DNA from 3 places in the Streptomyces sp. NPDC050504 genome. Region 3 is predicted to be linked to each of the others. Evidence: riboswitches for the same ligand, from Rfam matches in the RefSeq annotation. Region 3 holds a riboswitch; each other region holds the start of a gene.

Region 1 (4,386 bases), on a different contig from region 3:
ACCGCTTGAGACTTGAAGGGCAACACCATGGCTGAGCGCCGCGTCAACGTCGGCTGGGCCGAGGGCCTGCACGCCCGCCCCGCGTCCATCTTCGTCCGTGCCGCCACGGCCTCCGGCGTTCCTGTGACGATCGCCAAGGCCGACGGCAACCCGGTCAACGCCGCCTCCATGCTCGCGGTGCTCGGTCTGGGCGCGCAGGGCGGCGAAGAGGTCGTGCTGACCTCCGACGCCGAGGGCGCAGAGGCCGCGCTGGACCGTCTGGCGAAGCTGGTCGCCGAGGGCCTGGACGAGCTCCCCGAGACCGTCTGAGTGACCTTCAGGGGTCTCGCACCCCGCGCACGGGCCGCGCCGCCCGGGACGACGTCCCGGGCGGCGCGGCTCTTTCGTGCCCGTGGGGGGCTGTGTGCTGTACGGAAATCCAGTGCGGGCACCGTACGGAAATCCAGCGCGGCCACAATTGACCGCACCCCCAAATTGCGCACCCCGAAATGGCGCACCCGAATGAGGCACCCGGAAATTCGAAATCGGGCGCGCACGCATTGCCGCGTCTTCGTGTTCTCGGGCGTCTCTTTTGTACGACACCCGTGTTAAGCGCGCGCACCGACCGTGTTGACGGCGTGTTGCGAAGTCCTCGCGGCGGTCCGCAGCCGGTGCGCGCCCACCGCGCGCTCGGCGTGCAGCGCCACCAGGGCCCGCGCCCGCTCCGCGTCGCCGCGCGCCACCGCGTCCACGATCGCGCCGTGCTCGGCCCAGGACTCCACAGGACGGGCCGGCTGCTCCACCGCGTACATCCAGGCGATCTTGTGCCGGAGCTGGCCGAGCAGCGCGGTGAGCCCCTGGCTGCCGGACGCCTGGGCCAGCGTCTCGTGGAACCAGCCGCCCAGTGACCTCAGGTCCTCGCCCCGGCCCGCCCGCTCCTGGCCGAGCCGCACCAGCCCGCGCAGCACCTTCAGGTGCGCGTCGGTGCGCCGTCGGGCCGCGCGCGCCGCGCCCAGCGGCTCCAGCAGCATCCGCATCTCCAGCAGGTCGGCCGCGTCCTGCTCGGACGGCTCCGCGACGCACGCGCCCGCGTGCCTGCGGGTGGTCACGAAGCCCTCCGACTCCAGGGTGCGCAGCGCCTCGCGGACCGGGACGCGGGAGACCCCGTACCTCTTCGCGAGGAGTTCTTCCGTGAGCCGGCTGCCGCGTTCGTAGACACCGGAGACGATGTCGGCGCGGATCGCCGTACAGACCGAATGGGCCGGAATGCGCATGCCTCAACCTCCGCATTCATTCGTTTCGGTGACTCTAGAACAAAGTGCGGGAATTTCCGACGGCCACCGGGAATTCTGCGGCTTCTTTTCGCCGGTCGGCTCGCGCGCGGCGGGATCGGCGCGCACGCGCCGAAGGCCCCGGCTCCGGGAGGGGAGCCAGGGCCTTCGGGGAGGACGTGCTTCGGGGGCGGACCGCCGTCAGACGTTCACGCCGTGCGAGCGCAGGTACGCGACCGGGTTGATGTCCGAGCCGTAGTCGGGGCTCGTACGGGCCTCGAAGTGCAGGTGCGGGCCCGTGGAGTTGCCGGTCGAGCCGGAGACGCCGATCTGCTGGCCCGGGGTGACGCTCTGGCCGACCGAGACGGTGATGGCCGAGAGGTGGCCGTACTGCGTGTACGTGCCGTCGTTCATGCGGAGCACGACGTTGTTGCCGTACGCGCCGCCCCAGCCCGCCTCCACGACGGTGCCCGAGCCGACGGCGACGACGGTGCTGCCGGAGGCGGCGCGGAAGTCGACACCGGAGTGGCTGCCGGATGACCAGAGCGAACCGCCGGTCTTGTAGCCGGTGGTGACGTTCGAACCGGCGACGGGGAGCTGGAAGGAGTTCAGGCGCTTGCGCTCGGCATCGCGGGCGGCGCGCTCCTTGGCGGCACGGATCTCCTTGGCGCGGGCCTCGGCCTTGCGCTTGGCCTCCGCCTTGGCACGGGCCTCGGCCGCGGCCTTCTCGGCCGCCGCCTGCTGGGCCTCGGCCTGGGCGTCGATCTGGTCGGCGAGGGTGTCGCCGATCACGATGGCCTGGCCGATGCCGGTGTCCTCGACGGAGGGGGTCCCGGTGTCCGCGGCGAGCGCCGGGGAGGCGAGGCCGCCGACGACTCCGGTGGTGGCGAGGGCCGCGACACCGACGACCTGCGCGCTCTTGCGCGTCAGTCGGCTGGGGGCACGGTGCTTCCCGGTGGCACGGGTGAACGCCATGAAGTGGCTGGTCCTTTCCTTCCTTCTCGCCTACCGGGTTAGCTGACGGGTTCGGAGCAGGAAGGTCTCCTACGGTCGCCCCTGCGACAGGACTTCCGATTCACCCCAGGGACTGAGTGGGTCCCCGGCTCCCCAGGCTCGCGCCTGACGGGGACTCGGCGATGACTGCTCCCGGTGCCGCGGGTGCGGCGGGTGCATCTGGCGGGGCAGCAGGAAGGACGCTAAGCGGCTCGTCTTTCAATCACCAAACAGAGACGCCTTTTTGTAGCGCACGCCACAGGGCAGAGGGGCAACCTCCCTGATAAACCGGACAAAAGGGAAGGGTCTCGACGTATCACACCGTCGAGACCCTTCCCCAGGACTCCGTCGAACCGGTCCGTAATTGGCCGGTTCCAGCCCGTGAGCGGTCGGCGATCAGCCCGTGACGACCGTCACTTCACCGATGCCCAGCGCCTTGACCGGCTCCGCGATCTGCGCCGCGTCGCCCACCAGGACCGTCACCAGACGGTCCGCCGGGAAGGCGCTCACCACGGCGGAGGTCGCCTCGACGGTGCCCGTCTCGACGAGGCGCGCGTACACCTGCGCCTGGAAGTCGTCCGGCAGGTACTGCTCGACCTGGTCGGCCAGCGTGGCGGCGACGGAGGCCGCCGTCTCGTACTTCAGCGGGGCGACGCCCACCAGGTTCTGCACGGCGACGTCGCGCTCGGCGTCGGTCAGGCCGTCGGCCGCCAGCGTGCGCAGCACCTTCCACAGGTCGTCCAGCGCGGGCCCGGTGGACTCGGTGTCCACCGAGCCGCTGATGGCGAGCATGGCCGCGCCCGTGCCGTCGGCCGACGAGCGCAGCACCTGGCCGAAGGAGCGCACGCCGTAGGTGTAGCCCTTCTCCTCGCGCAGCACCCGGTCGAGCCGGGAGGTGAGCGTGCCGCCCAGGCAGTACGTGCCGAGGACCTGCGCGGGCCAGACCCGGTCGTGCCGGTCGGGCCCGATGCGGCCGATCAGCAGCTGCGTCTGTACGGCCCCGGGACGGTCCACGATCACCACGCGGCCGGTGTCGTCCGCCGTGATCGGCGGGACGGTGCTGCGCTCGGCGGTGTCGGCCGTCCAGGCACCCAGGGTTTCCGCGAGCAGCGCGGGCAGGTCGACGCCCGCGAGGTCGCCGACGATCACGGCGGTGGCCGTCGAGGGGCGGACGTGCGCCTCGTAGAAGGCGCGGACGGCCGCCGAGTCGATCCGGGCGACGGTCTCCTCGGTGCCCTGGCGGGGGCGCGACATCCGGGACTCGGCGGGGAACAGTTCCTTGGAGAGCTGCTTGGCCGCGCGGCGGGCCGGGTTGGCCGCCTCGTGCGGGATCTCGTCCAGCCGGTTGCGCACCAGCCGGTCGATCTCGTCGTCCGCGAACGCGGGGGCGCGCAGCGCCTCGGCGAGCAGCCCGAGCGCCTTGGCCAGACGGGAGACCGGGACCTCCAGGGAGACCCGGACGCCCGCGTGGTCGGCGTGCGCGTCGAAGGTGGCGCCGCACCGCTCCAGCTCGGCGGCGAACTCCTCGGCGGAGCGCTTGTCGGTGCCCTCGGTGAAGGCACGCGCCATGATCGTGGCCACGCCGTCCAGACCGGCGGGCTCGGCGTTCAGCGGGGCGTCGAGGCAGATCTCGACGGCCACCACCTGCTGGCCGGGGCGGTGGCAGCTGAGCACCGTCAGACCGCCCGGCAGCGCGCCGCGCTCGGGCGCGGGGAAGGCCCACGGGGTGGCGGGGCCGGCCGTCGGCTGCGGGTGGAACTCCATGGACACGACGGCCTCGGTCACTGGTCCGCCCCCTCTTCTTCCTCGGTGTCGTTCTTGGCCGGGAGCGGCTCGTACACCAGCACCGCCCTGTTGTCGGGCCGCAGGCGCGCGGCCGCGGCCTCGCGGACCTCGTCCGCCGTGACGTCCAGGACGCGCTGTACGGCCGTCAGCGCCAGCTGCGGGTCGCCGAACAGCACCGCGTACCGGCACAGTTCGTCGGAGCGGCCCGCGACCGTGCCGAGCCGGTCCAGCCACTCGCGCTCCAGCTGGGCCTGGGCGCGCTCCATCTCCTCGGGCGTGGGGCCCTCTTCTGCGAAGCGGGCCAGCTCCTCGTCGACGGCGGCCTCGATGTCGGGCACGTCGACGCCGCCGGAGGTCT
Region 2 (4,386 bases), on a different contig from region 3:
AAAGTGCGGGAGCGATGCGGGAGCGGACTCCCTTGGATCACCCCCTCGCGGACTCCCCGAGACCACCCCACCTGGACGAGGTACAGCCTCTGACCTGCGCAGGAGTCCGCGAGCGGGATCAAGATCCTCCGAGCTGGACGATCTCCTTTCGACTTTTAATCCGTTGGTTGTCGGTTCGAGTCCGACATGGCCTACCGACCGGAGGGTCGTCACCGACCCTCCGAACCGCACGCACCGCGGCCCGACCGGGACTTCCCGGTCGGGCCGCGGTGCGTTGCCCCGGCGCGGGGTGCTCGCGAGCCCGGTGCGCGCCCATGAGTTCTGACGGGTGCCTGCTGGGCGTCTGACGGGTGCCCGGCGGGTGCCTAGCGGGCGCCCAGCAGGTGCCCGGTGGGTCCCTTTCGGACCCGTCCCGCGCCACCCCGCCGAAACGTGGTTTTGATCTTGCTCCGGATGGCGTAAGGTTGTGTTCACCGACGCGGGGTGGAGCAGCTCGGTAGCTCGCTGGGCTCATAACCCAGAGGTCGCAGGTTCAAATCCTGTCCCCGCTACTGAAGACGAAAGCCCGGATTCCCAGGAATCCGGGCCTTCGTCGTGTCCGTCCCCCGGTTGGCCGACGCGGGCTCGCCGTACGGCGCTCCTGCGGACAGCCTGGACGGGGCGCGGTACCGTCCGCGGCCGTGCGCGGAGCGAGCGGGAGATCACCGGTGGGGCAGAGCGAACGGAGCGGCGAGGAGAAGAGCACCGGAAGGCTCCGGCGGTTCGTGCGGGTGCTGCCCGCCCTGATGATCGTCATCGGGTACCTCTTCGACTCGCTCACCCCTCCCGCGTACACCGCGTCCCCGATCTTCGCCGCCGCGCCCCTCGTCGCCGCCCCCTTCTTCTCGCTGCGCGTCACCGCGCTCACCGGCTTCGCCGCCGTGCTCGCCGTGTTCCTGCTCGACCTCGCCGACCACGGCTCCGGCCAGGTGCAGGCGATCACCGAACTGCTGACCGTCCTCACCGTCGCCGCGCTCGCGCTGCTCATCAACCGCGTCGTGCGCCGCAGCGGCGAGCGCCTCGCCTCCGCGCGCGTCATCGCCGAGACCGCGCAGCGCGCCGTGCTGCCCACGCCCGCGGAGCGCATCGGCGGGCTACAGGTCGCGGCGCGGTACGAGGCGGCGCAGGCGGACGCGTTCATCGGGGGCGACCTGTTCGCCGTGCAGGAGACGCCCCACGGGGTGCGGCTCGTCGTCGGGGACGTGCGCGGCAAGGGGCTCGGCGCGGTGGAGGCGGTCGCCGTCGTCATCGGCGCCTTCCGGGAGGCCGCCGAGCAGGAGAGCTCGCTGGAGGCCGTCGCCGGACGGCTGGAGCGGGCGCTCGCCCGCGAGGGCACGCGGCGGGACGGCCTCGACGCCTTCGAGGGGTTCACCACCGCCGTGCTCGCGGAGGTCCCGCGCGGCGAGGGGGTCGTACGGCTGGTCAACCGCGGCCACCCCGAGCCGCTGCTGCTGTACGCGGACGGGGCGGCCGAACTCCTCGAACCGGGCGAGCACGCGCTGCCGCTGGGCATGGGCGACCTGGGGACGTGGCCGGACCGCTCCGACGTGCGGCCGTTCCCCGCCGGCGCGACGCTGCTCTTCTACACCGACGGGCTCTCCGAGGCGCGGGACGCGGCCGGGGTCTTCTACGAGCCTGCCGCCCGCCTCGCCGGGCGGATCTTCCCCGGGCCCGAGGAGCTGCTCGACGCGCTCACCGACGACGTCCGGCTGCACACGGGCGGCGGGGGCTCGGACGACATGGCGCTGCTCGCGGTGGCGCGCCCGGGAGCGGGCCAGCCCGAGCGGCGCACGACCGTGAAGATCGTCAGCAACGGTACGTAGTCGAAGGGCACCGCTGCGCATAACATTTGACACAACGTCAGAAACCGACCTGTTGCCGGTGTGGATCGAGGGGCACTCAAATTGCCGGGTTTAGGGGTCCTTTGTAGCCATAAGTTCTGGCCGATCCGATGAACGATCAGTGGGAACAGCTTGGAATTCCGTTCGTGTGTCTATTAACGTTCGATAACGCAGCGCGGTCGTCCCAGCCGTCGCAAGAGACGGCGCCGCGCGCGAACGCCGAATTCCGCAAGGGAACCGGGGAACCAATCCTTGGGGTGAATCGGGTCGAACGTGACCCGTAGGAGACCTTCCTGCTCCGAACCCGTCAGCTAACCCGGTAGGCGTGAAGGAAGGAAAGGAGTGCGCCTCCGTGGCGTCCAACAGTCCTGCTCCCGAAGCTCCCTTCGCGACCGGTTTCTCCGGATCCGCCGGTCCGTCGGACGTTCCCGGGGGTGAGGACGAGCGCAGCTGGGGCGAGTGGAACCCGACCGCGGAATCGATTCGTCCGGTCCGCGGCAAGCACCGTGTCGCCAAGCAGCGCGGGCTCGCCCGCAGCTCCACCGTCCTCGGTGTCGGCGTCATCGCGGCCGTCGGCGCGGGCGGCATCGCCACCGCGCAGGACAAGCCCCCGGTCTCCATCACCCTTCCCGACCTGCCGGTCGTCGGCGCCCTCTTCGAGGAGGAGCCGGACGCCAAGACCGAGGCCGCCCAGGCCGCGGACGCCGCCCCCCTCTCCACCGCGGGCGTCACCACCGCCGAGGCGCAGCAGGGCAGCACCGACGCGGGCGAGGCGCTGCGCGCCAGGATCCTCCAGCAGGCCGAGCAGCAGCAGGCGAGCGCCGACGCGCAGGCCGGGGCCGCCGCGAAGGCGGCCGCGGAGAAGGCGGCCGCCGAGCAGGCCGCCAAGCAGCAGAGCGAGGCCGAGAAGAAGGCCGCCGAGGCGAAGCGCAAGGCCGAGGAGGCCGCCAAGGCCAAGGCCGAGGCGGAGCGCCTGGCGAAGCTCGCCGCGAGCTTCTCGCTGCCCCTCTCCTCGTACTCCATCACCGCCGTCTACGGCCAGTCCGGCTCCATGTGGTCCTCGGGCCAGCACACCGGCCTGGACTTCGCCGCCCCCAGAGGCACCCCGCTCAAGGCCGTCCACAGCGCCACGGTCAAGTCGGCCGGCTGGCACAACTCGTACGGCTACCTCACCGTCCTGGAGCTGGAGGACGGCACCGAGGTCTGGTACGCCCACCAGTCCTCGATCTCCGTCAGCGTCGGCCAGAAGGTCAGCACCGGCCAGGTCATCGGCAACGTCGGCGCGAGCGGCAACGTGACCGGCGAGCACCTGCACATGGAGGTGCACACGCCGGGCGGCGGCGGCATCGACCCGGGCGCGTGGCTGCGCTCCAAGGGCCTCACCTACTGAGGTCCCCCGCTCTTCCGAGCCACCGGCGGCTCTGGCGCTCACCCCCCGACGCCAGAGCCGCCGGTTCTTTCGTGCGGTGTGTACGGGTCGTGAAATCGCGCTCAGGACGGGCGCGCGCCGGAATAGCGCGGCTCCCGGGCGAGGTTGATCCGCTCATGACCACACTTCGCCGCCTCGGCGCCTCCGACCTCGCCGTCTTCCCGCTTGCCCTCGGCGCCAACGTCTTCGGCTGGACCGCGGACGAGGAGCAGTCGTTCGCGGTGCTCGACGCGTACGCCGCCGCGGGCGGCAACTTCATCGACACCGCCGACTCCTACTCCGCCTGGGTCGACGGCAACGAGGGCGGCGAGTCCGAGACCGTCATCGGCAACTGGCTGGCCTCGCGCGGCAACCGCGACGACGTCGTCATCGCCACGAAGGTCGGGGCGCACCCCGAGTACAAGGGGCTCGCGCCCGCGACGGTCAAGGGGGCGGTCGAGGAGTCGCTGCGGCGGCTGCGCACCGACCGCATCGACCTCTACTACACGCACTTCGACGACCCCGCCGTGCCGGTGGAGGAGATCGTGACGGCGCTCGACCAGCTGGTGCGCGAGGGCAAGGTGCGGGAGGTCGCCGCGTCGAACATCTCGCCGGAACGGCTCCGTGACTCGCTGGACTTCGCGGACCGCGAGGGCCTCGCCAAGTACGTGGCCCTCCAGCCGCACTACAACCTCGTGTCGCGCGACACCTACGAGGGGCGGCTCCAGGAGACCGCGTCCCGCGCGGGCCTCGCGGCGGTGCCCTACTACGCGCTCGCCGCGGGCTTCCTGACGGGCAAGTACCGGGAGGGCGCGCGGGTGGAGAGCGCGCGGGCCGCGGGGGCCGGCAAGCACCTGGAGACCGAGCGGGGGCGGCGGGTGCTCGCGGCGCTGGACGGGATCGCGCGGGAGCGGGGGGCCGCGGTGGCGAGCGTCGCGCTCGCGTGGCTGGCGGCGCGGCCGACGGTGGTCGCGCCGATCGCCTCGGCGAGGACGCCGGAGCAGCTGCCGGCGCTGCTCGCCGTCGCGGAGCTGGAACTGACGGAGGCGGAGGTCGGGGCGCTGAACAGGGCGTCCGCGTAAGGGGGCGGGTGCCCCG
Region 3 (4,386 bases):
GCCGCCCTGCTCGCCAAGATCCACACCGTGGAGTGGACCCCCGCCGTCATCAGCCACCCGACCACCGTCACCGCGCTGCGCACCAACTGGTGGGGGCTCGCGGGCGAGCGGGTGCACAACCTCTTCGGCCGGATCAGCGACAGCGAGGTCGTCAGCGGCATCCCCGGCGCGAAGCACGACCACTACGGCATCCCGTACGCGCTCACCGAGGAGTTCGTCGCGGTCTACCGCATGCACCCGCTGGTGCGCGACGACTGGAAGCTGCGCGGCGCGAGCGACAACGAGACGCTGCGCGACTGTTCGTTCCGCGACATCGCGGGACCCGAGGCGCTGAAGGTCCTGGAGAGCATCTCCACGACCGACCTGCTCTACAGCTTCGGCACGCTGCACCCCGGGCTCGTCACGATGCACAACTTCCCGAAGTTCCTCCAGGAGTACGAGCGCCCCGACGGCCACCTCCAGGACCTGGCGGCCACCGACATCCTGCGCTCGCGCGAACTCGGCGTGCCCCGCTACAACGAATTCCGCCGGCTGCTGCGGCTGAAGCCCGCGGCGACCTTCGACGAGCTGACCGACAACCCCGAATGGGCCAAGGAGATCAAGCGGCTCTACGGCGGCGACGTGGAGAAGGTCGACCTCACCGTCGGCATGTTCGCCGAGAAGCTGCCGCGCGGCTTCGCCTTCAGCGACACCGCGTTCCGCATCTTCATCCTGATGGCGTCGCGCAGGCTCAACAGCGACCGGTTCTTCACCGACCACTACACCCCCGAGGTGTATTCGAAGGCCGGACTCGACTGGATCGACGACAACACGATGGTGACCGTGCTGCTGCGGCACCACCCCGAACTGCGCGCCGCGCTCGCGGGCAAGACGAACGCCTTCGTGCCCTGGAACGTCGCGGGCCGGGAGTGAGCCCGTCGGCAGCGGGCCCGTCGGCAGCGGGCCCGCCGGCCGGGAACGGAGCGGCGGGACAGGAGAGGCGGGAGGAGAGCGGATGACTGCGGGAGACCGCGCGGATCTCGTACTGGAGGGCGGCGGCGTCCGGGGACTCGGCTCGGCGGGAGCGGTGATCAGCCTCCTGGAGGACGGCTACAGCTTCCCGCGCGCCGCCGGGACCTCGGTGGGCGCCATCGCGGCGGCCTTCGTCGCCGCGGGCGTCGGCGCCAAGGAGCTGCGGGCGATCATGGACAGGCTGGACCTGGCCCGGATCCCCGACCGGGCGCCGCCCGGGATACCGCTGCTCAGCGAGGGCGTGTCGCTGCTCACCGGGCGCGGTGCCTACCGGGGCGAGTGGATCAAGGAGTGGCTGACCGAGGAGCTGGCCGACCTCGGCGTGGAGACCTTCGGCGACCTGCGGTACGACGACCCGGGCGCATCGGCCGACCTGCCGCTCGACCAGCGCTACAAGCTGGTCGTGATGGTCACCGACGTCACCCACGGGCGGCTGCTGCGGCTGCCCTGGGACTACCGGCGCTACGGCCTGGACCCGGACGAGCAGTCGGTCGCGGAAGCGGTGCGCTGCTCGCTGTCCATCCCGTTCTACTTCCAGCCCTGCACGCTGACCGACCGGGCCACGGGCGAGGAGTCCGTCATCGTCGACGGCGGCGTGCTGTCCAACTTCGCGGTGGAGATCTTCGACCGTACGGACGGCGAGGAGGCGCGCTGGCCCACCTTCGGCGTACGGATCCTGCCGGACCTGCCCGCGGGGATCGCCGAGCTCTTCCCCGCGCTGGCCGTGGTGATGTCGCCGCCGCTGAAGCTGGTGCAGCAGGTGGTGGCGACCGCACTGGTGGGCCGCGACCAGACGCAGCTGGAGCGGCCGGGCGTGCGCGACAGGACGATCACGGTGCAGTGCGCCGGGGTCGGCATCACGGACTTCCAGCTCGGGGACGAGGGGCGGGAGGCCGTGGTCGACGAGGGCAGGAAGGCGGCCGCGGAGTTCCTGCGGCGGCGGAGGGAGGAAAACTGAGGAGGGCCGAGGAGGGCTGCGTACGGCTGAGGAGGGCCGAGTACGGCTGAAGAGGCCTCCGCGCCGGGCGGGATGTCCGGATTAGGAGAATGCGCACGCATGTCTCCGGGGCCGTGAGCTGGATCATAGGCGTGACCGTGCGTCGCGACGTACAGAAGTAAATTCCTTTCCGAATCCGGGAATTGGACGCCCGTATTCGACAGAGGGTGACGAGAATCCATGCCGATCAAGAGGCATGGATTCTCGTGTTTCCCGAGTGGCTTGTTCCGGTGGAGCCGGGTCGATTACGGTCACCGTCAATCCGGGTGGACCGCCGAATCCTGCCACCTCCCGGAATCCGCACCCATCCACGTGTGGCAGGAGCGGGGGACCCAGGCAGTACGCCGAGACACCTCGGCTCGGGGTGAAGCCGCGCAGCAGCGCGGCCGGGCATCTCCAGCCCGAACCCGACAGCTCACCTCGCAGGCGCCGGAGAGGAATTCGCCATGCCCGCGAAGGGTAAGCACCGCCGTCCGAAGTCGAATCCCGTCTCCCGCGGCATGGTCGTCGCAGGGACCGGCGGCGCCGCACTGGCGCTGCCGCTGTTCGCCGCCACCGGCGCGAACGCCGCTCAGAAGGCGGCGCCCGCCGCCGCTCCCGCCGCGTCCGTCGCCGCTTCCGCCCAGACCTCCGCCCATGCCTCCGTCCAGGTCGCGGTCAAGGCCGCGCCGCAGGCCGCGCCCGCGCAGGCGGCGCCGGCCACCACCACCTACTCCGTGCGGACCGGCGACCACCTCTCGAAGATCGCCGACGAGCACCGCCTGGCGGGCGGCTGGCAGAAGCTGTACGCGGACAACCGCGCGACCGTCGGCGACGACCCCGGGTTCATCCTGCCCGGCATGAAGCTGACCCTCGGCGGCAAGGCGAAGGGCGGCGCGGCGGCGGAGTCCCGCGAGGCCGCGCCGCGCGCCGAGCGCTCGCACAAGGAGCAGGTGCCGAAGGCGTCGTACTCCTCGGGCGACCAGGGCTCGTCGGAGTCCTCCGGCGACCGCGGTTCGTCGAACGACCGGGGCTCGTCCTCCGGCGAGGAGCGCGGCCGGGAGTCCGGCGGTTCCGGGCGCGTCAGCGGCGGCGGCTTCACCACCCCCGTCTCCGGCGCCAACGTCACCACCCAGTACCGCGCGTCGGGCTCCAGCTGGTCCAGCGGCTACCACACGGGCGTGGACTTCGCGGCCTCGTCCGGCACCACCGTCAGGGCCGTGGGCGCGGGCACCGTCGTCTCGGCCGGCTGGTCCGGCGCGTACGGCAACGAGGTCGTCATCCGCCACACGGACGGCACCTACTCCCAGTACGCGCACCTGTCCTCGCTCGGCGTCTCCTCCGGGCAGGACGTCGACGGCGGCGACCGGATCGGCTACTCGGGCTCCACCGGAAACTCCACCGGACCGCACCTCCACTTCGAGATCCGCACCGGCCCCGGCTACGGCTCGGACATCGACCCGGTCTCCTACCTCCGGAGCCACGGCGTCTCGCTCTGACCCGCCGGCCCCTCGGAGCGCCCGGCCGGGCACCTCGCGGTCCGCGCGGCGCCCCCGTCCCGCCCCCGCCCCTCCCCGGGCAGGGGCGGGGGCGGGGGCGCCGCGCGCATTCGCGCTTATTCCGGCTTTACCAAAAACTGACCGGGTGGGCTATGTCACCCCACGTCAACCCCTTATTACGGTCGCGTAAGTCACAATCGGACAGGCAGGATGTTCGTTTGTGGCAGACGATTCGAGATTCAATAACAGTGGCGCCATCGGGTCGTACGCGGCTGTCGGCGACAGCTTCACCGAGGGCGTCGGAGACCCCGGCCCCGACGGAACCTTCGTCGGCTGGGCCGACCGGCTCGCCGTCCTCCTCGCCGACCAGCTCCCCGAACACGCCTTCCACTACGCCAACCTTGCCGTCCGCGGCAGGCTCCTCGACCAGATCGTCGAGGAACAGGTCCCGCGCGCCAAGGAACTCGCCCCCGACCTGGTGACCTTCTGCGCGGGCGGCAACGACATCATCCGCCCCGGCACCGACCCGGACGAGGTCGCCGAGCGCTTCGAGCGTGCCGTCGCCGACCTGGCCTCCTCGGTCGGCACGGTCATGGTGACCACCGGCTTCGACACCCGGGGCGTGGCCCTGCTGCGCCATCTGCGCGGCAAGATCGCCACGTACAACGGCCACGTGCGGGCCATCGCGGACCGCTACGGCTGCCCGGTGCTCGACCTGTGGTCCCTCAAGTCCGTCCAGGACCGGCGCGCCTGGGACGACGACCGGCTGCACCTCTCGGCCGAGGGCCACACCCGGGTCGCGCTGCGCGCGGGACAGGTGCTCGGCCTGGAGGTCCCGGCCGACCCCGACCAGGAGTGGCCCCCGCTGCCGCCGCGCGGCACCCTCGAAGTGCGGCGCGA

The links. A riboswitch is a leader RNA that binds a small molecule or an ion and turns the genes downstream of it on or off. The one in region 3 is predicted to bind cyclic di-AMP.
Region 1: it holds a riboswitch for cyclic di-AMP, as region 3 does, so the genes downstream of both, ACIBNE_RS36695 (M23 family metallopeptidase) here and ACIBNE_RS01830 (peptidoglycan DD-metalloendopeptidase family protein) in region 3, are expected to answer to the same signal.
Region 2: it holds a riboswitch for cyclic di-AMP, as region 3 does, so the genes downstream of both, ACIBNE_RS15290 (M23 family metallopeptidase) here and ACIBNE_RS01830 (peptidoglycan DD-metalloendopeptidase family protein) in region 3, are expected to answer to the same signal.

The regions. Positions count from the first base shown of each region.
Region 1 covers NZ_JBITHO010000013.1:125,162-129,547, reverse strand. The annotation lists gene ACIBNE_RS36705 (HPr family phosphocarrier protein) at 28-309, shown strand; gene ACIBNE_RS36700 (GntR family transcriptional regulator) at 588-1,253, opposite strand; gene ACIBNE_RS36695 (M23 family metallopeptidase) at 1,452-2,225, opposite strand; cyclic di-AMP (ydaO/yuaA leader) riboswitch at 2,238-2,396, opposite strand; gene ACIBNE_RS36690 (M16 family metallopeptidase) at 2,640-4,007, opposite strand; gene ACIBNE_RS36685 (M16 family metallopeptidase) at 4,025-4,386, opposite strand, start outside.
Region 2 covers NZ_JBITHO010000003.1:979,776-984,161, forward strand. The annotation lists tRNA gene ACIBNE_RS15280 (tRNA-Met) at 478-551, shown strand; gene ACIBNE_RS15285 (PP2C family protein-serine/threonine phosphatase) at 708-1,862, shown strand; cyclic di-AMP (ydaO/yuaA leader) riboswitch at 2,088-2,221, shown strand; gene ACIBNE_RS15290 (M23 family metallopeptidase) at 2,233-3,270, shown strand; gene ACIBNE_RS15295 (aldo/keto reductase) at 3,426-4,370, shown strand.
Region 3 covers NZ_JBITHO010000001.1:421,772-426,157, forward strand. The annotation lists gene ACIBNE_RS01820 (peroxidase family protein) at 1-912, shown strand, start outside; gene ACIBNE_RS01825 (patatin-like phospholipase family protein) at 995-1,969, shown strand; cyclic di-AMP (ydaO/yuaA leader) riboswitch at 2,271-2,450, shown strand; gene ACIBNE_RS01830 (peptidoglycan DD-metalloendopeptidase family protein) at 2,455-3,486, shown strand; gene ACIBNE_RS01835 (SGNH/GDSL hydrolase family protein) at 3,707-4,386, shown strand, end outside.